Regions from separate parts of the Exiguobacterium sp. HSB13 genome, predicted to be linked through region 1. Evidence: riboswitches for the same ligand, from Rfam matches in the RefSeq annotation. Region 1 holds a riboswitch; each other region holds the start of a gene.
What was found. A riboswitch is a leader RNA that binds a small molecule or an ion and turns the genes downstream of it on or off. The one in region 1 is predicted to bind lysine.

Region 1 (8,268 bases):
GTACAGCAGAACAACATCAAGCCGTCCGGATGATCCGGGAGCGTGTCTTCGTCGAGGAGCAAGGCGTACCACGTCATCTTGAATACGATACACATGATGAGACAGCGATTCATCTGCTTGTTCTCGATGAGCAGAATCGCCCGGTCGCAACAGGGCGCACACGTCCATATGACGACCAACGGATGAAAGTTGAACGTGTGGCGACGCTAGCAACAGCGCGAGGAAAAGGATACGGTGGCGAGCTGATGCAGGCGATGGAGCGAGTCGCGCGGCGTGAAGGGAAACAACTGCTGACACTCGGTGCACAAGTTCAAGCCATCCCGTTTTATCAAGGACTTGGATATACGATCGTCTCCGATGAATTCGACGATGCGGGCATCCCGCACCGGACGATGGAAAAGAAAATGTAAGTCATTTTGAAAGAAATCCTGCAAAAAGGGTTTCTTTTTTTTGTTTTCTATGTATATATATAATTCATAATGAATTTTTATACATACAGATGAATTTAAAACCAGGAGGGAATTATACATGTCGAAACAAAAATTGATCTTAGCGTACTCTGGGGGACTTGATACATCGGTAGCCATCAAATGGTTGAGCAAGGACTATGACGTCATTGCCTTATGCATGGATGTCGGAGAAGGAAAAGATTTATCCGTCATTAAAGAAAAAGCACTCCTCGTCGGTGCGATCGAATCGATCGTCCTCGATGTTAAAGAAGAATTCGCACAAGACTTCGTCTTGCCAGCACTTCAATATGGCGCTCATTACGAAAATGCCTATCCATTGATTTCAGCGCTTTCACGTCCGTTGATCGCAGAAAAGCTCGTCGAAGTCGCGCATCAACACGGTGCAACGGCTGTCGCGCACGGATGTACCGGAAAAGGGAACGACCAAGTCCGGTTTGAGGTTTCTGTCGCAGCGCTTGATCCGTCACTCGAAGTCATTGCACCGGTTCGGGAGTGGAAATGGTCACGGGAAGAAGAAATCGCCTATGCGAAAGAAAACAATGTGCCGATTCCGATCAACCTCGATAGCCCATACTCAATCGACATGAACCTCTGGGGACGGAGTAACGAGTGTGGCGTCCTAGAAAACCCTTGGACAGAGCCACCGCAAGACGCTTACGCGTTGACAGTAGCGCCAGAAGACGCTCCGGATCAGGCAGAAGAAGTCATCATTGGCTTTGAAGCAGGTGTTCCGGTCTCGATCAACGGAACGACATATCCACTGGCGAAACTGATCACGGAACTGAACATCATCGCTGGTGCACATGGGGTCGGACGGATCGACCACGTCGAGAACCGTCTCGTCGGTATCAAATCGCGGGAAGTCTATGAGTGCCCAGGAGCAACGGTTTTACTCAAAGCGCACGCTGCACTCGAGACGATTACGTTGACGAAGGACGTCGCGCATTTCAAACCACTACTCAGTAAACAATATGCAGAAACGATCTACAACGGTCTCTTCCACGCACCATTAACGAGAGGCTTGAAAGCTTTCTTGACGGCAACACAACAGGACGTCACAGGAGAAGTTCGCGTTAAACTGTTCAAAGGAAACGCAACCGTGACAGGTCGTCAGTCCGCTGTCTCACTCTACGATGAGAAACTTGCGACGTACACGAAAGAAGACGCGTTCGATCATGAAGCAGCAAAAGGCTTCATCAAATTACACGGACTTGCCGTTTCGACGCATGCGAGCGTACATCGTCAGGCGGGTGTAACGAAATGACCAAACTCTGGGGTGGACGTTTTACGGAAAGTGCTTCCGCTCAAGCGGAAGCCTTCGGAGCATCGATCACGTTCGATCAAAAATTAGCGAGCGTTGATTTAAAAGGCAGTCTCGCACACGCGCAGATGCTATTTGAACAAGGGATCCTCGCTCAAGACGAGTGGACACAAATCGAGCAAGGACTGAAGCAACTGGAAACGACGTTAGCAGACCATTCCTACACGTTAGCGGACGAGGACATTCATATGAACCTTGAGCGTTTGTTGACGGAACAGATCGGTCCGGTCGCAGGAAAACTGCATACGGCACGGAGTCGAAACGACCAAGTCGCAACCGATTTACATCTATGGATGGAGCAACATGTCGCAGCGTTGACGACGGCATTACGCGAGCTCCAATCGGTCATCACGGAACAAGCGGAGCAACATATCGAGACGGTCATGCCAGGGTATACGCATTTGCAACGAGCACAACCGATCTCGCTTGCGCATCATTTGCTCGCTTATTTCTGGATGTTCGAACGCGATGTCGAACGGTTGACGGATAATCAAAAGCGGATCCGGAAATCACCGCTCGGGGCAGGGGCGCTCGCGGGGACGACGTTCCCGATTGATCGTTTCCGGTCTGCCGAGTTGCTCGGTTTTGAGTCGGTCTATCCGAACAGTCTAGACGCTGTCTCGGACCGTGACTTTGTCATCGAATACCTCGGGATCGCTTCGACCGTCATGATGCATCTCTCGCGTTTTTGTGAAGAAATCATCATCTGGGCATCGCAGGAATTCAGCTTCATCGAGTTGTCGGATGCTTTCTCGACAGGATCGAGCATGATGCCACAGAAGAAAAATCCTGATTTCGCTGAATTGATTCGTGGGAAAACGGGGCGCGTCTACGGCAACCTGATGGGCTTCTTGACGACGATGAAGGCATTACCACTCGCTTACAATAAAGACATGCAAGAGGATAAGGAAGGGGTCTTCGATACAGCCGATACCGTTCTCCAATCCGTTCAAATCTTCACCGGAATGATTGAATCTGCGACGTTTAAGACCGAAGCGCTCAAGAAGGCGACAATGCAAGACTTCTCGAACGCAACGGAACTCGCAGACTACCTTGTGACGAAAGGCATACCATTCCGGGAAGCACATGAAATCGTCGGCAAAGCCGTCCTTTACTGTGTGCAGAACGGTTGTTTCCTGAAGGATTTGAACCTTGAGACGTATCAAATGTTCCATCCTGACATCACGGAAGACGTCTATCCGCTCCTCGATCCGGTTCAAGCAGTGGCACGCCGGACAAGCTACGGCGGTACAGGGTTTGCTGCCGTGTCGGAGCAACTTGAACTCGCGAAACAGCATCTTGCGAATTGACGGATTTTGAAAAAAATCAGTCAAATGACTGGATTTAACAAAAGATGTCTGCTATAACTGTAACTAACAACCGACAGATAGAGGCGCGGATGACATGAGTAGCATCATTCTTGAAGGCAAGCATGCCGAATGATGTGAAAGGGGAAGTCCGCCGAAGTGAACGAGAAGATGCTTCTTCTCATTTGCTGGTACAACGGTTAAGATCCGTTGTACTGCCGAAACCGATGTTTCGGAGCGCTATCTTACGTAAAAGAACGAATGACTTTGTCTTCGTTTGTCCGATCGTGATAACGACGGGCCGTAGGAACGCTCCTACCGGCCCGTCGTTTTTTTCTGTATCGGGACAAAGGAGATAGGATTGTGACAACTGTACTTAAATTTGGTGGAAGCTCGGTTGCGACTGTCGAACAGATTCAGTCTATTGCGAATTATTTGAAGAGTCGCGCAGCCGAAGGTGAAAAACTTGTCGTCGTCGTTTCAGCGATGGGCAAGATGACAGATTCTTTGATCGCTCAGGCGCAAGCCATCACGGATCGCCCCGAGCGCCGAGAACTCGATCGTCTGCTTGCCATCGGAGAAGAACAGACGATTTCATTACTCAGCATCGCTCTCAACTCACTCGGCGTCAAAGCGTTATCGCAAACAGGCGCACAAGCGGGAATCAGTACGATGGGATTGCATACGAAAAGTAAGATCAAACAGATTGATGGAAATCTGTTACGGCAAAAACTTGAAACGTACGATGTCGTCATCGTCGCCGGATTCCAAGGGGTCAACGAACTCGGTGATGTCACGACGCTCGGACGTGGTGGATCGGATACGACGGCTGTTGCGCTTGCGGCAGTCCTTGATAAACGGTGTGAAATCTACACGGATGTCGACGGTGTCTATACAGCTGATCCACGAATCCATGCTGCTGCTCAACCGATTCCGCACATCTCATATGATGAGATGATGGAGATGAGCGCCCTCGGGTCGAAGGTCATGGAAATGCGGAGTGTTGAACTAGGAAAAAAATACGGCGTACACATCTTCGTCGGGAAAACACTTGAATCGAAAAGGGGAACATGGATCATGGAAGCGACGGAAACAATGGAACAAAAAGCGGTCACGAGTGTCAGTGTCACGAAGAACGTCTTGACGGTATCAATCAAACACGTACCGCAAACGAACGCAGCAGTAGCCGATATCTTCGAACTCTTATCGAACCGCCACGTCAACATCGACATGATCAGTCAAACGACGTTCGACAGTGACATCTTCTTATCGTTCTCATGTCCACTCGATGAGGAAGAGTTCCTCGATGAAGCATTGAAAGACATCATGGATCGTTTCACGACAGTCAAGGTCGATCGCCACAATCAGCACGCGAAGTTATCTGTCGTCGGAATCGGGATGCGGGATGCGACGGGTGTTGCCTCGAAGTTGTTCGCAATCTTCCGAGCGGAGAACATCCCGTTCTATCAAGTCACGACATCAGAAATCAGCATCTCGTACACGATTGCACAAGCAGACATTGAACGGACGGTTGCAGCGATTGCCAACGCGTTCGAATTATAAGGAGGAAAACAGCATGTATCATGTAGCCGTCATTGGAGCAACCGGCGCCGTCGGTCAAAAAATGTTACAAGTACTTGCAGAACTGGATTTCCCGGTCAGCCGCCTGTCCGCTTACGCTTCTGCTCGTTCAGCAGGGAACACGGTACAGTTCAAGGGAGAAGACATCACGATCCAAGCACTGACACCAAACATCACGGAAGACGGAATCGATGTCGCGTTGTTCGCAGCGGGCGGAACGATCAGTGAGCAATATGCCCCGTTACTAGCTGAAAACGGAACGCTCGTCGTTGATAATTCAAGTGCCTTCCGGATGCAGGAGACGATTCCACTCGTCGTGCCAGAAGTCAATCCGCAAGCGATTCAAGCAACGGATCGCTTAATCGCAAATCCGAACTGTTCGACGATTCAATCCGTCGTCGCTTTAGCGCCGCTCCAGTCACTCGGATTCGAACGGATCAACTACACGACGTACCAGGCCGTATCCGGTTCTGGTCAAAAAGGAATCGAGGATTTGGCACGTGGGACACGCGGAGAAGAACCCGTCAATTACCCGCATCCGATTCACGATAACATCTTGCCGCATATCGATGTATTCCTTGAGAACGGTTATACGAAAGAAGAGCAGAAGATGATTGACGAAACACGGAAAATCTTCAATCTTCCAGCATTACCCGTCAGTGCGACATGTGTCCGAGTTCCGGTCACGAACTCTCACTCGGTTGCAATCAACGTCACGTTTACACAACCGACGACGGTTACAGCAATCCGTGAAGCGTTAGATGGGGCACCCGGCGTCGTCCTCGTCGATGATGTCGCGAATACGCGCTATCCGATGCCACTCGACGCGAGTGGGACGGACGATGTCTACGTCGGACGAATTCGACAAGATGATAGTCTCGCAAACACGTTCCATCTTTGGTGTGTAGCTGACAACATCCGAAAAGGTGCCGCGTCAAACGCCGTGCAAGTTGCACGCCAAGCGATCGAACAGTCGATTCATTCATAAAAAAAGGAGGAGTTCTTCATGTTCAAAGGAGCAGGTACAGCACTCGTCACACCATTTAATGAAGCAGGCGAGTTGGATTTACACGTATTCGAACGCTTAATCGAGCAACAACTCGCAGCAGGGATTCAGGCACTTGTCGTCGGAGGGACGACAGGAGAAGGATCGACACTAACGAATAATGAATTCGAACAACTCCTGACGACTGCCGTTCAGGTCACGGCAGGACGAGTACCCGTCATTGCTGGAACAGGTTCGAATAACACCGCAGCGACGATCGAGAAAACATTACTCGCAGAACGTCTCGGTGCGGACGCAGCGATGCTCGTCACACCGTACTACAATAAAACATCACAAGCTGGTCTCGTCGCACACTTCACGGCGGTCGCTGATGCAACAGAGTTGCCGATCATGTTGTATAACGTTCCGTCGCGGACAGGCGTTGCGATCGCAGTCGAAACAGCAGTGACGTTAGCACGTCATCCACGCATCCAAGCCTTTAAGGAAGCGAGTGGAGATGTCAGCTTTATGGGTGAACTGATGGCGGCGATTCCGGAAGACTTCGCGGTCTTCTGTGGAAATGATGATCAAATCCTTCCGTACATGGCATGGGGCGCACAGGGTGTTATTTCAGTTCTCTCTAACCCGTACCCAGCAGAGACACAAGCACTTGCTGAGGCGTTACTAGGGCAAGATCTCGTCACGGCTCGCCGGATTCAGGCAGACTTGTTACCGGTCATCGGTGCTTTGTTCAGTGACGTCAATCCAATCCCAGTCAAAGCATCGCTTGAAGAACTCGGCTTTGCTGTCGGTGCGCCACGCTTGCCGCTCGTCCGTCAATCGGAAGCGGGACACGCCCACTTACTCGAAACGATGCGGGCTTACAAAGGAGTGGTTCGATGAAACTCGCGTTACACGGTTATGGGGCGACAGGACAATACGTCGTCGAACTCGCACCACAAAGTGTCGTGGCGATTGTTGACCGGACGAAGTCATCCGATACGATCGCTTCATATGCGGAGCTAACGGAGATGTCAGAGACGGTCGATGCGATCATCGACTTCTCGCATCCGAGTTTGCTACCAGATCTGCTCGCATACGGGTTAGCGACAAAAACACCACTCGTCATTGCAACGACTGGTTTTTCAGAAGTGGAACTGACATCGATCAAGGACGCTGCGAAAGAAATTCCAATCTTCCAGTCGTACAATATGTCGTACGGCATCGCGATGGTGCAGCAACTGCTGAAGACACTTGTGCCACTAGCAGGGGCGTATGACATCGAATTGCTCGAGAAACATCACAACCAAAAAGTCGATGCTCCAAGCGGAACGGCTGAGTTGTTATTGCAAACGATTCAGACGGCACGTGACGTGACACCGGTGTATGACCGATCACAGACGCGGCAAAAGCGAGAGACGAACGAGATCGGGATGCACGCGATGCGCGGTGGAACGATCTTCGGTGAACACGAAGTCTTATTCGCCGGTGTCGATGAACTGATTGAAATCAAACATACGGCGTTATCGAAAAAAGTATTTGCTTCTGGTGCGATTAAAGCAGCTGAAGCACTCATTCAAAAAACAGCGGGACTCTATACATTAGAGACGCTCTACACACAGGAGGATTCACATGTTACTCACTGATGCTTACGAAATTGCTAAATTCATTAAAGATGCTAAAAAACAAACACCGGTAAAACTTTACGTCAACGGCGATTTGGCGGGCTTGACGATCGAAGGCGCTACAGCGTTCGGATCAGATGAATCAAAGATTTTCTTCGCGGATGCAGGACTTGCGGCTACTTTCTTAGAAAAGTATTCAGATCGCATCACAGATGTTCACGTGGAGTATGACCGTCGCAACAGTGCGGTACCAATGCTTGATACACGTCACTTGAATGCGCGCATCGAACCAGGTTCATGGATTCGTGATCATGTTGTCATCGGTGATAACGCGGTCGTCATGATGGGTGCCATCATCAATATCGGTGCATCAATCGGAGATGGTACAATGATTGATATGAACGCTGTCGTCGGTGCACGTGGGACGATCGGGAAAAACGTTCATGTCGGCGCAGGTGCAGTGGTCGCGGGTGTCCTCGAACCACCTTCAAAAACACCTGTCATCATTGAAGACGGTGTCTTGATCGGTGCGAATGCAGTCATCCTCGAAGGCGTCAAAGTTGGTAAAGATGCCGTCGTCGCTGCTGGTAGTGTCGTCACAGAAGACGTACCTGCTGGAAGCGTCGTTGCCGGAACACCTGCACGTGTCATTAAACAGAAAGATGCGAAAACAGAAGAGAAGACGCAATTGGTGGATGATTTACGTTCACTCTGATTGACGTCGAAGAGGAGGAAAACACATGGCAGTGGATACACAGTATGGAGAAGCAATTTGGTTAGATGGAGTCTTTCATGATCCGAAAGATGCGAACACGAGCGTCATGTCACATGCGATTCACTATGGTAGTGGATTCTTTGAAGGAATTCGTGCGTACGCGACACCTGACGGACCGGCGATTTTCCAATTGAAGGAACATATCGAACGTCTCTTCCGCAGTTGTGCGTATTACCACGTCACGATTCCGTATACGGTTGATGA
Region 2 (8,268 bases), on a different contig from region 1:
AGACGATCAACAGTATGGTGCCAATCTGGCGGAAGAACAAACGGGAATTGACAGACGAGGACTATACGAACTTCTACCAAGAGAAGCGGTATGGTTTTGACACACCGGCAAAACATATTCATATCAGTGTCGATGGTGCCGTTCGTTATCAATCAATCTTATTCATTCCAGAGCAGGCACCGTACGATTATTATTCGAAGGAATTTGAAAAAGGTCTCGAGCTTTACGCGAATGGTGTCTTGATCATGGAAAAATGCAGTGACTTGTTGCCGGATCATTTCAGTTTCGTCAAAGGAATGGTCGACTCGGAGGACTTATCGCTCAACATCTCGCGTGAACTTCTACAACACGATCGTCAATTGAAGCTGATCGCGAAAAACATCCAAAGTAAGATCAAGACACAACTTGAAGCCCTCTTGCGTGAAGATCGCGCGAAGTACGAAACGTTCTATCAAGCGTTCGGACGTCAGCTGAAGTTCGGTATGTACAATGATTACGGCATGCACAAGGAACAGGTGCAGGACCTTATCCTCTTCTACTCGGCGAAGGAGAAGAAGTTGATTACACTCGCGGAATACGTCGCAGCAATGCCGGAAGATCAAGCGCATATCTACTACGCCGCTGGTGAGAGTACGAATCGTTTAGATAAATTACCACAATCCGAGCTCGTCCGTGATAAAGGATACGACATCTTGTACTTCACGGAAGAAATCGATGAGTTCGCGATTCAGATGCTCGTGACGTACAACGAGAAGACGTTCAAGTCGGTCACGAGCAGCGATTTAGGGATTGAAGCAGAAGAAGCGGAGACGACGGACGCACAAGCAGAGATGTTCCAAGCGATGCAGGAAGTGCTAAGTGGACAAGTCAAGGAAGTTAAGGCATCGACGCGGCTCAAATCGCATCCCGTCTGTTTTGCGACGGATGGCGCCGTCTCGATCGAGATGGAGAAAATCCTGAAGGCGATGCCGAATAACGAAGGGGTAGAAGCGGTCAAGATTCTTGAATTGAATCCGTCACACGCGGTATTCGACTCTCTTGAAACGGCGTATCAAAACGATCGTTCGAAATTCGAGCGCTATACCAAACTGATGTATCAACAAGCATTGCTTGTCGAAGGGCTTCCACTCGAGGATCCAGTAGCGTTTGCGAATGATGTGTGTTTACTGATGGTGTGAAACGAATAGATATAAAAAAGGCATTGGATGCGCGCATCCAATGCCTTTTTTCGTAAAATGCTACATTAATCGGTCTGTAAATCCGAAGCGGTTTCGCCTTTTTTCGAGAGAACGTTCAAGACGACGACGAAGAGTACGAATGTGACAAGAGCTCCGATGAAACCGAAGACCGAAGACTCCGTGAAACCGATGACTAAATAACCGACTGCCGCAGTGACGGCACCGACTAGCGCATATGGTAATTGTGTCGTAACGTGATCGATATGATGGGATCCAGCCCCTGTCGAACTGAGGATCGTCGTATCGGAAATCGGTGAACAATGGTCACCGAAGACAGATCCAGCAAGAACAGAAGCAAGCGTCGGTAACAAGAGTGAGGCATCGACAGCCATGACGAGATCCGCACCGATTGGCAACATGATCCCGAATGTGCCCCAACTTGTTCCTGTCGAGAATGCCATCAAGCCGGCAATCAAGAATAACAAGAACGGCAAGTACGAAGCAGAAATCGAGTTGCTGACGAAGCTTGCAAGATAGTCACCGGTTTTCATGTCACCGATGACAGCAATGATCGTCCAAGCGAATAACAGAATCACGACTGCTGGCCACATCGAACGCATACCAGCAACGATGCTTGCCCGGTAATCGCGACCCGGAATTTTCCGTCCGATCAGCATCAGGAAAGCAACGATTAAACTAATGACGACACCAGCGACAAGTGAGCGTGTGACGTCTGTCGATTCAAATGCTCCAATTAAAGTAAACGGGCGGTTGTCGGCTGCAAGTGCCTGGGCACCTGTTCCGAGTAATGCACTGATCGTAGCAATGACGAGCACGACGATCGGAACGACGAGATCCCGGACTTTTCCGTTCGTATGTTCGTTGACCTCTTTTGCCATCCCCATCGGTGTTCCTTTCGAGGCATCGAAGAGTTCACCTTTCGCGGCACGCATTTCGTGTTGCTTCATCGGTCCGACAGAGATGCCAGAGTAAGCAATGTAAAGTGTTAACAGAAGAGCGAAGATCGCATAGAAGTTCATTGGAACGATCATCATGAAGGCACTAAACGCTGAATAATCCGTAATCGAGTGGGTCGTTAAGATACCAGCAATGATGGAGATGATGAATGCGCCCCAACTCGAAAGCGGACTGATGACACAAACAGGCGCAGCTGTTGAGTCGATCAGATAGGCAAGTTTCGCTCGTGAGACACCGCGACGATCCGTTAACGGACGACTAACGTTTCCGACAGCAAGACTATTGAAGTAATCATCGATGAAAATCAAGATACCGAGTCCGAAGGCGACTAAGCGTGCACCACGCGCCGTTTTGACGTGCGTAGAAGCCCATTCACCGAAGGCACGAGCGCCACCTGATGTCTGAATGAGCGTGGAAAGGACGCCGAGCAATAACAAGAAGACAAGTAATAAGACGTTCCACTCGTTCAAGGCACCGTCCGCCCAAAACAGGCTGAAGATGTTCTTGCCGAGATAGGTTACCGTATCGATCGGATTAAAACGGTGGAGTAACAGGGCACCGACGAGAATGCCGACACCTAACGAAAGAACGACCTTTCGTGTAAAGATGGCTAATAAGATAGCTAGTAAAGCAGGTACAAGGGCAATGATGGAATCTGAATAGTTGACCATGAAAAATATCCTCCTCTTTAATAAATGGCTTAAAGATGAGACCCCGCGGCACAAAAAAAGCAAGGGCACCGGCAACAAAGCCGACACCCTCGCTGGATGCGTCTTTCTTAGCCGAATTGGAGCGCTCCATACAAGTACTATGTATGGCAATCGATCGGGTGTTTCCCGAATCGACCAACGACGATATGTTAGACACATACTGTCATTTCGGCGATGTCACCTTTCCTGTAGTCGTCTTCGTTGTCATCCTCGGACCAAGTACTGATTGAAATCGCGCCTCTACCTCATCGATAGAATAGTCATATTCTGTTCTTATGGACACTTTATCATGTATTTCAGAAGCGATTCAACCATATTTTCTGATAATTTAATACAAAAACGATTTATTCAGCAAAATGTTGAATGAGCTGTTTCATCAAATAGGCTTGATTTTCCTCGAATTGCTTTTTCCGATGACCATTTGCACCAGAGGGATGAGGGAATCCCGAAAGAAGCTGATGCTGTTCGATTCGTCCGTCATGAATCAACCCACGGACTTGTGTCTCGACGACACGACCGAGCGGAATCAATAGCGCCGGTTCGCGTAGCTGATTGATTTCAGCGACGAAGTGTTCTTCTGCATAATGTTTTAGCAAAGGACTACGGCTGATTTTCGGTTGATGACCCGAGTAATTCTTTTCGCGATAAAAGACGGGTTGCTTTAACAGCGACGTCGGTTGCAATAATTTTTGATGTTGATGAAATAAGCTAGCTGTCGTCTCAATTCCGAGCAATGCTGGAAGTTCGAGTGTATCAAGCATCTGAACGAGGTTACGTCGCATCGTTCCAGCAAAGCTTGCTGTATATTTGACGAGGCGTGCTGTCTCTTCTAATGAAACACCATGATGGAGGGCATCCGTCGCTTCTTCGAAAGCGATTCGCATCTGTTCAAAACCTGGTGTGATCCCGATAATAACGACTTTTGCTTCAGTATTGACGTATTCGCCAATCGGAGAGTAATAGACGGTCAGTTCGTTCTCCTGTTGCAATAAAAAATCGTCCGTCCATAATTCATCACGTCGTAACGTACGATCGTCAGGTAAGCTACGAATGGCTTGTTCAAATATAGTTAATGAATTCATGAAGGACCCTCTCTCTGTGTAATGGCACTATGATAACAAATAATACCATTTGAGACAATTCGACCCTTTCACTATTTTTGTAAAGGTATATAAAAAAGGACTCGAGACGAGTCCTTTTCGTGCATCATGCGCGTTCTTTAACCGAAGCGACTTCATAGGTCAGAATCTCGCTGCCGAGCATTGGCGATTCTCCAGCTTCACTACTCGCAGGTCGACTATGTGACGCTTTAAAATCGTCACTCTCCCGCCACGCTTGAAAACTCTTCATATCTTCCCAGTACATGTTGACGTTCATTTCATCGTGTTCTTCGATATTTTGCGTCAATAAGACCTCGACGCGGATGAATCCGTCCATCGTATCGAGTCCACTTGGACGCGTAAAACGAGGAGCGAGAGCTGCAGCCATCCCTTTTTTGACTTTAATCCGGTTCGTAACGACGATCATCATAAAATCCCCTTTCAAAAAACGAGTAACGTACTTCTTCAGTATAGTACGATGAGGGAAAGAATGCCGGAAAGAAGGAACAAAAGACGATGAATGAACAGGAATATGATCAACGATTACGAATCGAAACCATTGAGATGCAACACCTTTATGGTGTATTTAGTCACTACAATCGCTATGAACCGACGCCTTATGCGGCACTCGACGAATTATGCGAAACGTATTTGTTTCAAAAAGAGGACACTGTCATTGATTTCGGGTGTGGGAAAGGGCGTTTAAACTTTTACTTACATGACCGATTCGATTGTTCCGTCATCGGAATCGAGATGAACGGACAATTTTACGAGGACGCACTTCGGAATATGGCGAACTACCAAAGTCGACGGAAGCGGCGTTCCGGAAGTTTGCGATTTGAACAGACGTATGCCGAGCAGTATGCCATTCCGAATGAGGCGAATAAGTTTTATTTCTTCAATCCATTCTCTTCACAAATTTTCATGAAAGTGATCGATCACATTTTAAGTTCGGTCGAACGTTCCCCGCGTTCGGTTGATCTCATCTTGTATTACCCGACCGATGAATACCGGGAGTACTTGGAGCGCCATACCGTATTCGAGCAAATCGATGAGATTCGATTACGAGACTTCTACGAAAAAAATCATGACGAGCGGTTCGTCATCTATCGCTTTGATCCGAACAAACTGCTTCAAAACGGGTATCAATACAGTGATGAGAAAAATAGGGGATGAGGAGGTCGGACGATGATCCGTTTGGAGCATGTCACGAAAGAGTTTGCACCGGGGCGTGGAATATTCGATGTCAGTTTTACAGTTGATCCGGGTACGATATTCGGTTTCATCGGACCAAACGGATCTGGAAAATCAACGACACTCCGACATTTAATGGGACTACTGGCGGCGGATGCTGGAAAGGCGACGATCGGTGGTTTTGATTGCTGGAAGCAAAGTAAAGAAGTGAAGCAGTTGGTGGGTTACTTGCCGGGGGAGATTAGTTTACCTGGAGACATGACAGGAGCAGACATGCTCGATTTGATGCAACGACTACATGGTAGCGACCCGACACGGCGGCAACTGTTGTTGAAACGATTTCCGTTTGAGACGAAGACGAAAATCCGCAAGATGTCAAAAGGGATGAAACAAAAACTGGCACTAGTCGGTTGCTTTATGAAGGATGCATCGGTCTATCTACTCGATGAGCCAACCAGTGGACTTGATCCTTTGATGCAAGAGCGTTTTTTAGAGTGGATCGAACAGGAGAAGCATGCTGGAAAAGCGATTCTGATGAGTTCACACCACTTTCCGGAGATGGAAAAATCGTGCGATCGAGCGGCTTTAATCAAAGCAGGGCGCATCATCGTCGAATCGGATATTCATGAGTTGGTTCGATCGAGTCGAAAGACGTATACGATCGTCTTCCGAACGGAGGTGGAAGCAGCACAGTTCGCGATGCAAGTCGGTGTTGAACCGAAGCGGCTAGAAGTCAGTTTTCAAACGGACGAGACACTGAGCTTAAATCAGGCGATCGCTTATTTGACCCAGTATGATGTACGGCTGATTCGTCCGTCAGCAGATGATCTAGAACAGGTCTTCTTGCATTATTATGGAGAGGAGGAATCGTCGTGATAGTGCTGATCCGCTCTTTATTCAAGCAGGTCAGAAAGCCCGTGCTTGCTTATGCGATTGGAACGAGTCTCTACTTATTGATGCTTGCGTTGCTTTATCCATCGATGATGAAGACCGGTTTGCTAGAAGCGAAGCTAGAAGCGTTACCTCCGGAAGTCTTAAAAGCATTTCAATACGATAAGGTGACAGGATTCGATAATGTACTGGATCTGCTCGGTGGGAACTATTATGGACTGATTTTTCAAGTCATTGCGAGTCTATTCCTGCTCTCATTAGCAGCGCGCCTCGTTGCGCGACCGATCGACAACGGAGAGCTGATCGTCTATCTCGCAGCCCCGATCACACGGAATGCGTATACGTTTGCTGTCGCGATCGTCATGGGTATCGCAAGTATGGTTCTCGTAGGACTGAATGGACTTGTCTTGATGGTGGCTGACTGGTGGATGACAGATATTTCAATCAATGACGTCATCTTATGGCGGATTCAACTCAATGCGCTATTGTTACTCTTGGCGATCGGTGCCTTTACGTTATTCGTTGCGACGTTATTTGATGAAGAACGTCGTGCTTTTTCGCTTGCCGGTAGTGTACTGGTTCTATCGATCGTCCTGACGATTCTGTCGGAACTAAGTGACAAGACGGAGTGGCTCCGTTATCTATCCGTCTTCTCCTTATTCAACACGACGCAACTATTAGAAGGAACCGATCATTTTCTTCTTCACTCCATTCTTTTACTCATTCTCTGTCTCGTGTTCTTGACCGGGGCATTTGTTCAATTCGGGCGTCGGAGTCTGTCGATTTGATCGAAAGTGGCGCAAAAACTTTACAGAAAGTGAACATTTAGGATTTGAACGTTGCGTCACGCGCTGATTTTTACTAAGATAAAGGAATGTTGTAGTTCTGGAAAAAGAAATGAGGTCTTTCGAAATGAATAAACCATCCATTTATGGATTAACGCTTGAGCAGATGACAGAATGGTTATCGAATCAAGGGCACAAACCATTCCGTGCCAAACAAGTATGGGATTGGCTCTACCGTAAACGTGTCACGACTTTCGCGGAAATGACGAATGTCAACAAGGATTGCCTTGAGTTGTTAGATCAGAGTTTTACGATTGACTCGATGACAGAAGCGGTCAAGCAAGAATCAGCAGACGGAACAATCAAGTTCCTTTTCAAATTATATGATGGCAACTTGATTGAAACGGTTCTGATGCGTCATAAGTACGGTCTTTCTGTCTGTGTTACGACGCAGGTTGGCTGTAACATCGGCTGTAGCTTCTGTGCAAGTGGTCTCATCAAGAAGAGCCGTGACTTGTCAGCAGGCGAAATCGTCGAGCAGATCATGAACGTCCAGCATCACCTCGATGCCGTCGGTAACGAAGAACGTGTCAGCCACGTCGTCGTCATGGGTATCGGTGAACCGTTCGATAACTTCGACAACATGGTCGACTTCTTGAACGTCATCAAGGACCACAATGGTCTTGCGATCGGCGCGCGTCACATCACGGTTTCAACAAGTGGTTTGGCAGACAAGATCTACAAGTTCGCTGACTTGAAACTCCAAGTCAACTTAGCGATTTCGCTTCACGCACCAAACAATGAATTGCGTACGCAAATCATGAAAATCAACCGGGCGATCCCGCTTGAGAAATTGATGCCAGCGATCGACTATTACGTTCAAACGACGAACCGTAAAATCACGATCGAGTACATCTTGCTTCGTGGCGTCAACGACCAAAAAGAACATGCGGTCGAACTTGCGAAATTATTTGAAGACAAACGTCACCTGACGTATGTCAACTTGATTCCGTACAACCCGGTCGATGAGCACGGTCAATATCAGCGCAGTACGTCTGAAGACATCACGACGTTCTACGATACGTTGAAAAAGAACGGCTTGAACTGTGGTGTTCGTCTTGAGCACGGAACAGACATCGATGCTGCGTGTGGTCAATTACGTAGTAAGCAAATCAAAAAAGATAAAGTAGCATCCAAATAATTCGTTGGGCTTCTCATCGTTTCGGTGGGAAGCTTTTTTTACGATAAGAAATGAGGACATTCTATGACACGTACACAATTTAATGATTTTAACTTAAGCACACCGATTCTCGATTCGATCGAGCAACTCGGTTACACGACACCAACCGAAGTCCAACAATCGGTCATCCCCGTAGTATTATCCGGAAAAGACGTCATCGTCAAATCACGGACGGGGAGCGGAAAGACGGCA
Region 3 (8,268 bases), on a different contig from region 1:
TGCCATCTATCTTCCCCTCCTCTGTATGTCTCTATTTTACCGCGTTCAGAGAATGGACTCGACTTTCCTGCTCATTCAATCCTCTGGGTTCGCTTTTAGACGACGCATGACGAAGTAAATCGCCGCAAAGACAAGGAGAAGTCCTCCAAGCGAATACCAGATGTTATTCAAACGATAAATCATTTGGTACAAGGCAAGCGTCACAAGCAATAATGCGATCGGTAAGAAGGCACGCTTAAAGTGATACCAGTAATTCACGAAGATCGCCTCCTGTTTTTCTTTCATCTTACCCGATATGTCATGCCTTCTGCGAGAGGATTATTCGGCTTGACGATACTCTTCTTCGAGATAGGACCGGTACTTCGCTTCCCAGGCGTTTAGCGACACACGCCATAATACGATCGTTGCGATGACAAGTCCTAACGTAACCGGCCAGAACCAACTCGATACGATGCCTGCTGCCGAAGCCAGTCCGATCTTTGAAAACAGAACGTATGTCCAAATGATGGATGTGCATAATAAGATCGAGACCGGAATCGCGAACTTCCATGGAGTAAGCTCGACAGACTGTCGTCGATTGATTTTTCTTGACTGGACGGCCGGGTAACGATATCCCATGAATACCATGAACAGCACTTCAATCACGAGTAGAATACCGTACCCATGAATATAACTAATGCCATGATCCCAGCCGAACAGTTGTTTGAAACCGAAGACAAATAAGTAATACGCGAACACGTGAAAGACAATGACGATTTTCGCCGCAATCGCCGGAATTCGTTTCATGAAAATCCCCATTAATACGATGACGAGAATCGGAATGTTGAAAAACCCTGTGAATTGCCGGATCAAACTCCATAAGCCGTCCGGCGCGTACATCAAGAACGGTGCGATGACGAAAGAAATCAAGGCAACGATCGTTCCGAACCATTTACTGACACGAATCAAATGTTCATCACTCGCCTCTTTCGCAAACACCGGCTGATAGATATCGAGGACAAAAAGTGTTGCAATGCTGTTGAGAAGCGAGTTAAACGAACTGAAGACGGCTCCGAGTAAGACAGCTAAGAAAAATCCCATCAGCGAGACCGGTAGTAACTCCGTGATAAGTCGAGGGTATGATAAATCACCGCTTGTTAGTGTGTTCCCATACAAGTGATAGGCGATGATACCAGGAATCAGCATGAAGATCGGAACTAATAACTTCAAAAATCCTGTCATGAGGACGCCCTTCTGTCCTTCCTTCAAATCTTTTGCCCCGAGCACACGTTGAATGACATATTGATTGAGTGACCAATAAAATAAGTTCGCAAATAGGATGCCCGTGAAAATCGAAAAGAACGGAACGGCATCGGTTGAGCTTCCGATAGCATTCAGCTTCTCCGGTTGTACAGTCGCAATCGTCTTCATTCCTTGAAGCAAATTCCCGTCACCCAGCGCGATAAAGCCAAGCACCGGAACTAGGAATCCAACGAAGACAAGCCCAATCCCGTTCAAGGTATCGGAGACAGCCACCGCACGTAATCCTCCAAAAATTGCATAAATCGCTCCGATGATTCCAACGACCCAGACGACTAACCAAAGGGATTGCGTATAACTGAGACCAAATAATTCCGGAACATCGAATAGCTGCAAGACAGCAATCCCACCCGAATAAAGCATCGAAGGAATCGTGACGCACATGTATCCGAGTAAAAAGAGTAAGACTGTCATCCGGCGAACCGTCTCATCATACCGGTGACTTAAGTATTCCGGTAATGTCGAGATACCAAGTCCGAGAAACTTCGGGAGCAGATAGATGGCCATGATGATCGCAGCAAATCCCGCTGTGACTTCCCATGCCATACTCGACATATTCCCCATGAAGGATTGTCCATTCAGTCCAATCAACTGTTCTGCCGACAAATTCGTCAGTAGTAGCGAACCGGCAATGAAAACGCCACTTAGCCCTCGACCTGCTAAGAAGTATTCATCGACGCCTTGTGTTTTCCCACGCGTCAATCGATAGGATATGTAGGCAACGAGCAACATGAAAAACGCTGCAGAACCTAATGTGAAAAATAATTCAGATGTAGTCATGCGTCTTCCCCCCTATTCTTCATTCATGTTTTCTATTCTTGAATATGTATTCATTGATTCCTTTTTTATACTTTTCCAAAACTATATTTTAGAAAACGTTTTCATTTAAAGAAATAAAAAAACCACCTTCATTATAGAAGGTGGTTCACACATTACGATTGACGCGGATGTTCTGGGAAGTCCATCTCGTCATAACGAACGATCGACGTCCGGTTTTTGAATTTATGTCCTAACCAGAAGGCAAGGAATAATGGAATACCGACATACGTTGCGGCAATTCCGACCCAATCGATTTGATCCGCGAGGAATGCGGCATAGTTTTGACCGACGATGACAAGGAAACAAAGACCGAATGCGAACAGCGGACCGAATGGGAACGCTGGTGCAACATATGGTAAGTCTTTCAACGAGTGACCTTGTGCAAGGAATCCTTTACGGAAACGATAGTGACTGATTGCAATCCCGAGCCATGCGATGAAGCCTGTCATACCGGAAGCATTGAGTAACCACAAGTAGACTTGTCCACCAAACATCGATGTTAAGAAACAGAGCGCACCGACCGCACCTGTTGCGAGCAAGGCATTACGTGGTACACCGTTTTTCGATACTTTCGCAAATAACTTCGGTGCATCCCCTTGGCGAGCCAGTGTATACAGCATCCGAGTCGAAGCATACATACCTGAGTTTCCGGCAGATAGAACAGACGTCAAGATGACGGCATTCATGAGTGCTGCTGAGAACGCAAGACCTGCTTTTTCAAAGACGAGCGTAAACGGACTAACCGCGACGTCCGTGATGTCATTTGAAACCAAGTTCGGACTCGTATACGGAATGAGCATCCCAATGACGAAAATCGCGAAGACGTAGAAAAGTAAGATACGCCAGAAAACTTGTTTAACTGCTTTTGGAACGTTCTTTTTCGGATCTTCCGACTCACCCGCGGCAATCCCGACGAGTTCCGTTCCTTGGAAACTGAATCCGGCAACGAGGATGATTCCGATGACGGCAGGAATACCACCGACGAACGGTGCATCGCCAAGAGCAAAGTTTTTAAAGCCAACCGGTGGCTCTGATGTAAAGACACCGAAAATCATCGCAACACCGACGACTAAGAAAACGATGACGGTAACGACTTTGATCATGGCGAACCAATACTCAGCTTCCCCAAATCCTTTAACGGAGAAGTAGTTCAAGCCAATCATCAGTAAGAGGAACAAGGCACTGAAATAAAATCCAGGAACATCCGGGAACCAATACGTCATGACGATTTGTGCTGCGACGAGTTCGACTGCGATCGTAACTGCCCAGTTGTACCAATAGTTCCAGCCGAGCGCAAAGCCGAATGATGGATCGACGAATTTCGTTCCATATGTCGAAAAGGACCCAGCGACCGGCATGTATGCTGCCATTTCACCAAGACTTGTCATTAGGAAATAGACCATCAAACCAACGATTGCATACGATAGGAGTGCCCCACCTGGTCCTGCTGCTGCAACGGAAGCACCGGACGCAATGAAGAGTCCTGTTCCAATCGCTCCACCGATGGCGATCATCGACATGTGACGGGCTTGTAATCCACGTTTTAATCCTTCTGCTGTCGAATCTGTTGTTTGTTTCACATCTAGATTGTTCATTTCGTTCGCTTCTCTCTTTAATAAATTTTGAGAGGACACTTTTTGAATAAAAAAAACAAAAAGCGCCCTCATCTTCCAGATGGAAGATGAGAACGCAACATAATAAAATGGATGCGCCTCATTCTACCGTCGTGAAAGATAGCTCTCCACAAGTAGGTGATACCCGACTTGTGACAGTATTAGACCTATTTGATCTAATCCCAATCGATCATCTTCAAAGCGATGATTGATTTCGGCAATTCTTCCTTTCAGGTCACCTCATCTGTCGCTTGACGACATCCGTAACCGTACTCTTAAGAATTGCAACCTCCATCCCACTGGTTGAGTGAGAACTGAATTAAGTTAGTTATTACTACGCCATATTACACAAATCGCCACGAAATTGTCAATTGCCTTTTTCGAATATCGGGTAGTCGATGGTAAAAATCCGATATGTTTAGTACACTAAATGGTAGAAGTCCACTGAGAGAAAGGATGCTGCTTGCATGCCACAGGAACGTGATTTGCTAACTTATCGACTCGAAGAACAAATGCGTGTCATTCTTCGTACCCTGCGACGTGAACTTAACCGGCTATTTGAAGGAACGGCGACCCGGAGTGAATTTTTCATCTTACGAAGCCTTTCCGAAAATGGTCCTCAGCGCCCGACGCTTCTCGCGGAACAATTTGAGCTCGCGACGAGTCAAGTCACTGCTTTGACGGATAAGCTGTATAAACAAGGATATGTCACCCGAACACGTTCGACGGAAGATCGTCGTTCAATCGTCCTCGCTTTGACGGAGGACGGGGAACGTGCATTTCGGGATCTCGAAATCGTCCGGAAAAACTATTTACAAGATCGCTTCGGCACATTGACAGAAGAAGAGCTTGAAACGATGGTTCATGTCTTTGATAAAATTTTACAGACGATGGATGAGGATACACTTACTTCGTCTTCTTAAAAACGGTAGATTTCCTACCGTTTTTTCTATTTTATCTAAAGATTTCCCTCTGTCTAACCGTTATCTACTTGAGTATACTGGAAGTATATATATGGAAATCTGTTAGCTGGGGGAGTTGGGAGGATTTGTTGTCCATCATGAATCAATTCATCATTAACTTTTGTCTACTGTTCACAACGATTACTCTCTTGTTCTTACCGTTTCGGAATCAACCGCGTATTTCGCTGAATTCTAGCTGGGGCACACGTCTTATACTCGGCGCGGTCTCTGGTCTGATTGCGGTTTTATTGATGTTTAATGGGATCCAGATCGATGTCGCCCGTGTTGATTTACGTATCGTTCCCGTCGCCATTGCCATGATGATCGGTGGTTTCCCAAGCGCCATCGTCGCCGGTGTGATGATCATCGGGACACGTTACTTTTTAACACCTGTTGATCAAATGGAAGGTTTTTATCTATCTACGCTGATCATCGTCTTGTTCATCACGACGATCGGGATCATGCGTCGCTTCGTTCACATCTCGATGCGTCATTTTCAACTCATGGTATTGGTCGGTATTCTCTATTCGTTACCCGCCATCTACATTCTGACGCACAGCTGGTCGACATTCTTCAAAATCTCGATTGCTTACATCTTCTTTAATCTATTAGCTGGATTTGTTGCCTTTCGACTATTGGCAGAATTACGCCGCCACTTCGAAAACATCCAGTATCAGCAGAAACTTGCCATGACGGATGCTTTGACAGGGCTTGCCAATCGTCGTCGTCTTGATGACTCGCTTTCGCTTGTCGGTTCGACCGACCAAGGCTATTCGCTTGTACTCATCGATATCGATTTCTTCAAGCATGTCAATGATACATATGGTCATGATGCAGGCGATGATGTATTACGCCAACTCGGCATGACTCTCGCTTCCTTGACGCGTCCAGACGACCTCGTCGGACGGTACGGTGGTGAAGAATTTTTAATCATCTTACCAAGTACGTCAGCAAAAGAAGCGCAAAAAATCGCAGAACTAGCCCGGACGACAGTTGCACGTAACCTGTTCCCGACAGCAGATGTACCTGATCTACAAATCACGATTTCGCTTGGAATCGCGCATTCTAGTGGTTCTCATACGTCACTTGAAGCATTACAACAGGCAGATAAAGCGTTGTATTACTCAAAAGAGAGCGGACGGAATCGGAGTACGATCTACACGAAAGAACTTGCATTCCGACAAGCTTAACCTGACTGGACACTTCCGTAGGGAAGTGTCTTTTTTTACGTCTTCATTCCGGCTCTTTAGGAAAACCGATGCTTTCTACTGTTCCAAAGACGATCATCCGACTTAATTGTTCTGCCATATACTCTGATGAATACGGTCGACCGTTTCGTAACCAAGAAATCAACAATCCCAACTGTCCACCAATGACATAGTTTAATAATAAGTCCCGATCGACGAACGTAGCTTCTTCTGTGATTTGCGGTCGAAACACTAGTCGGTAATTCTCTTTCAACGTATCGAGAAAGCGCGAGATGAACGTTTTGATCGGTCCTTGAACAAGCATCGTCTGATAGAATAATTCATTTTCTTCGATATGAATGAACAACCGAGCAAAATAGCGACTCACCTGCTCGACTGTCGGAAAGGCAGTTCCTGTACCGGTGATCCGAATCGCTTGTTCAAGTGCCTTCATTTGCTCCTCAACGATTTGGTCAAGCAAATCATACTTATCCGTATAGTGTGCGTAGAAGGTCGAACGGTTTACACCGGCTCCATCCGTCAACATTTTGACCGTAATACTTGAGAAGCTGTGCGTCTTCAGTAAACGAAATAATTCCATTGTAATACGGTCACGTGACCGTTTTGGTCGAGGATCGCGGCTCTCATTCATCTATATTTCACTCCTTTTTCATCATCTTTTCATTAATGAATCCGTTATCATCTATTTTTCCGACATTTTGTCGGAAATTGTCGGTTGTTTGTTAGCTAACGATCCATATAATTAACTATATTAATTACTCCTCCCCCCAGAGGAGTACTTTTTTTGAATCGATTGTACACAAGAAAGGATGCAAACACACCCATGAGTATGAAAAAATTATTGATCATCAATATCGTGACACTCATCGTCTTGATTGGTGGTGGTGTCGTTGGATACTACTATTACGATCAAGCAACGAGCTACGTCAAAACAGACAATGCAAAAATCGATGGCAAAATGATAACGATTGCGAGTCCAAGCGCTGGTAAATTAACAGACTGGTCGGCAAAAACAGGTGAATCACTCGACAGCGGTACAACACTTGGTCACGTCATGACTGCACAAGCTGGACAAAAGCCGACAGATCTTTCTGTTTCGATGCCTGCGAAAGCAACGATCGTTCAGTCGATGGCGACAAAGAACGGCTTCGTCGCAGCAGGTACACCACTTGCTTACGGTTTTGACTTAAACGACCTTTGGGTCACAGCGAACATCGAAGAAACAGAAATCGATGAAATCAAAGTCGGACAAACAGTGGATGTCTATGTCGACAGCTACCCGGACACGACACTTTCTGGTGAAGTCGAGCAAATCGGGATGACGACGGCTTCTACGTTCTCAATGATGCCTTCTTCAAACGGAAACGCGAACTACACGAAAGTCGCACAAGTCATTCCCGTTAAAGTATCACTCTCGCAAGAAAAATCACTCGACATTCGACCTGGTATGAATGTGACCGTCCGCATTCATAAGGATTAAGGAGGGACGTTCATGTCTACTACCTTCTTGTTCGGATATAGTGCGTTCACGATTCTGATCATCATCGGCGTCAACTGGATCGCCCGTCGAAGTCGCCAATCCGACATGGCACTGGCGACTGACGGACCAACACTTGAGGAATCCCTCGATGCGGAACCGACGATGACTGTGACACCACCAGTCGCAGCACCTTCAAAACAGGTATCGACGGAAAACGTCAGTATCCCGAAAGTACTGACGGTCTTACTAATCGGTATGTTCATTGCTATTTTGAACCAAACGTTGATTAATGTCGCGTTACCGGTTCTGATCAATGACTTCAATGTGTCGACGTCCACTGCCCAGTGGTTGACGACAGGCTTCATGCTCGTCAACGGGATCTTGATTCCGATCAGCGCCTTTTTGATGCGAAGCTATACGTTCCGCCAACTGTTCCTCGCTTCGATGACGCTCTTTTTCTTCGGATCCATCATTTGTTCGATGGCGATGAACTTCCCGGTCATGATGATCGGTCGTGTCGTTCAGGCAGCGGGTGCTGGTATCTTGATGCCACTCGGATCGAACGTCTTCATGACGTTGTTCCCACCGCATAAGCGTGGAGCTGCCATGGGGATGCTTGGAATCGCGATGATTCTCGCTCCAGCTGTCGGACCAACGATCACGGGATATGTCATCCAAAATTATGATTGGCACGTCATGTTTTACGCGATGTCGTTCTTTGGATTAGTGACATTGTTACTTGGTGCTGCTTGGTTCCGACTGACACAGCCCCTCTCGAAACCTTCTTTTGATGCACTGGGCGTCTTATTTAGTACGATCGGGTTCGGGAGTCTCCTTTATGGGTTCAGTGAAGCTGGGAATGACGGCTGGGATAGCCCGATCGTCAT

Region 2: it holds a riboswitch for lysine, as region 1 does, so the genes downstream of both, ACZGCQ_RS14475 (Na+/H+ antiporter NhaC family protein) here and ACZGCQ_RS15060 (aspartate kinase) in region 1, are expected to answer to the same signal.
Region 3: it holds a riboswitch for lysine, as region 1 does, so the genes downstream of both, ACZGCQ_RS12155 (amino acid permease) here and ACZGCQ_RS15060 (aspartate kinase) in region 1, are expected to answer to the same signal.

Annotation. Positions count from the first base shown of each region.
Region 1 covers NZ_JBUZOM010000004.1:42,033-50,300, forward strand. Annotated here, with positions in the region: gene ACZGCQ_RS15045 (GNAT family N-acetyltransferase) at 1-410, shown strand, start outside; gene ACZGCQ_RS15050 (argininosuccinate synthase) at 529-1,734, shown strand; gene argH (argininosuccinate lyase) at 1,731-3,101, shown strand; lysine riboswitch at 3,172-3,349, shown strand; gene ACZGCQ_RS15060 (aspartate kinase) at 3,462-4,661, shown strand; gene ACZGCQ_RS15065 (aspartate-semialdehyde dehydrogenase) at 4,675-5,667, shown strand; gene dapA (4-hydroxy-tetrahydrodipicolinate synthase) at 5,686-6,567, shown strand; gene dapB (4-hydroxy-tetrahydrodipicolinate reductase) at 6,564-7,310, shown strand; gene dapD (2,3,4,5-tetrahydropyridine-2,6-dicarboxylate N-acetyltransferase) at 7,297-8,004, shown strand; gene ACZGCQ_RS15085 (branched-chain amino acid transaminase) at 8,030-8,268, shown strand, end outside.
Region 2 covers NZ_JBUZOM010000003.1:172,675-180,942, reverse strand. Annotated here, with positions in the region: gene htpG (molecular chaperone HtpG) at 1-1,178, shown strand, start outside; gene ACZGCQ_RS14475 (Na+/H+ antiporter NhaC family protein) at 1,244-2,827, opposite strand; lysine riboswitch at 2,939-3,117, opposite strand; gene ACZGCQ_RS14470 (uracil-DNA glycosylase family protein) at 3,211-3,948, opposite strand; gene ACZGCQ_RS14465 (heme oxygenase) at 4,073-4,393, opposite strand; gene ACZGCQ_RS14460 (class I SAM-dependent methyltransferase) at 4,483-5,142, shown strand; gene ACZGCQ_RS14455 (ABC transporter ATP-binding protein) at 5,155-6,036, shown strand; gene ACZGCQ_RS14450 (ABC transporter permease subunit) at 6,033-6,839, shown strand; gene rlmN (dual-specificity RNA methyltransferase RlmN) at 6,964-8,037, shown strand; gene ACZGCQ_RS14440 (DEAD/DEAH box helicase) at 8,101-8,268, shown strand, end outside.
Region 3 covers NZ_JBUZOM010000002.1:63,229-71,496, reverse strand. Annotated here, with positions in the region: gene msrA (peptide-methionine (S)-S-oxide reductase MsrA) at 1-6, opposite strand, end outside; gene ACZGCQ_RS12165 (hypothetical protein) at 76-258, opposite strand; gene ACZGCQ_RS12160 (solute:sodium symporter family transporter) at 319-2,079, opposite strand; gene ACZGCQ_RS12155 (amino acid permease) at 2,232-3,713, opposite strand; lysine riboswitch at 3,845-4,033, opposite strand; gene ACZGCQ_RS12150 (MarR family winged helix-turn-helix transcriptional regulator) at 4,199-4,654, shown strand; gene ACZGCQ_RS12145 (diguanylate cyclase domain-containing protein) at 4,792-5,883, shown strand; gene ACZGCQ_RS12140 (TetR/AcrR family transcriptional regulator) at 5,927-6,532, opposite strand; gene ACZGCQ_RS12135 (HlyD family secretion protein) at 6,725-7,381, shown strand; gene ACZGCQ_RS12130 (DHA2 family efflux MFS transporter permease subunit) at 7,394-8,268, shown strand, end outside.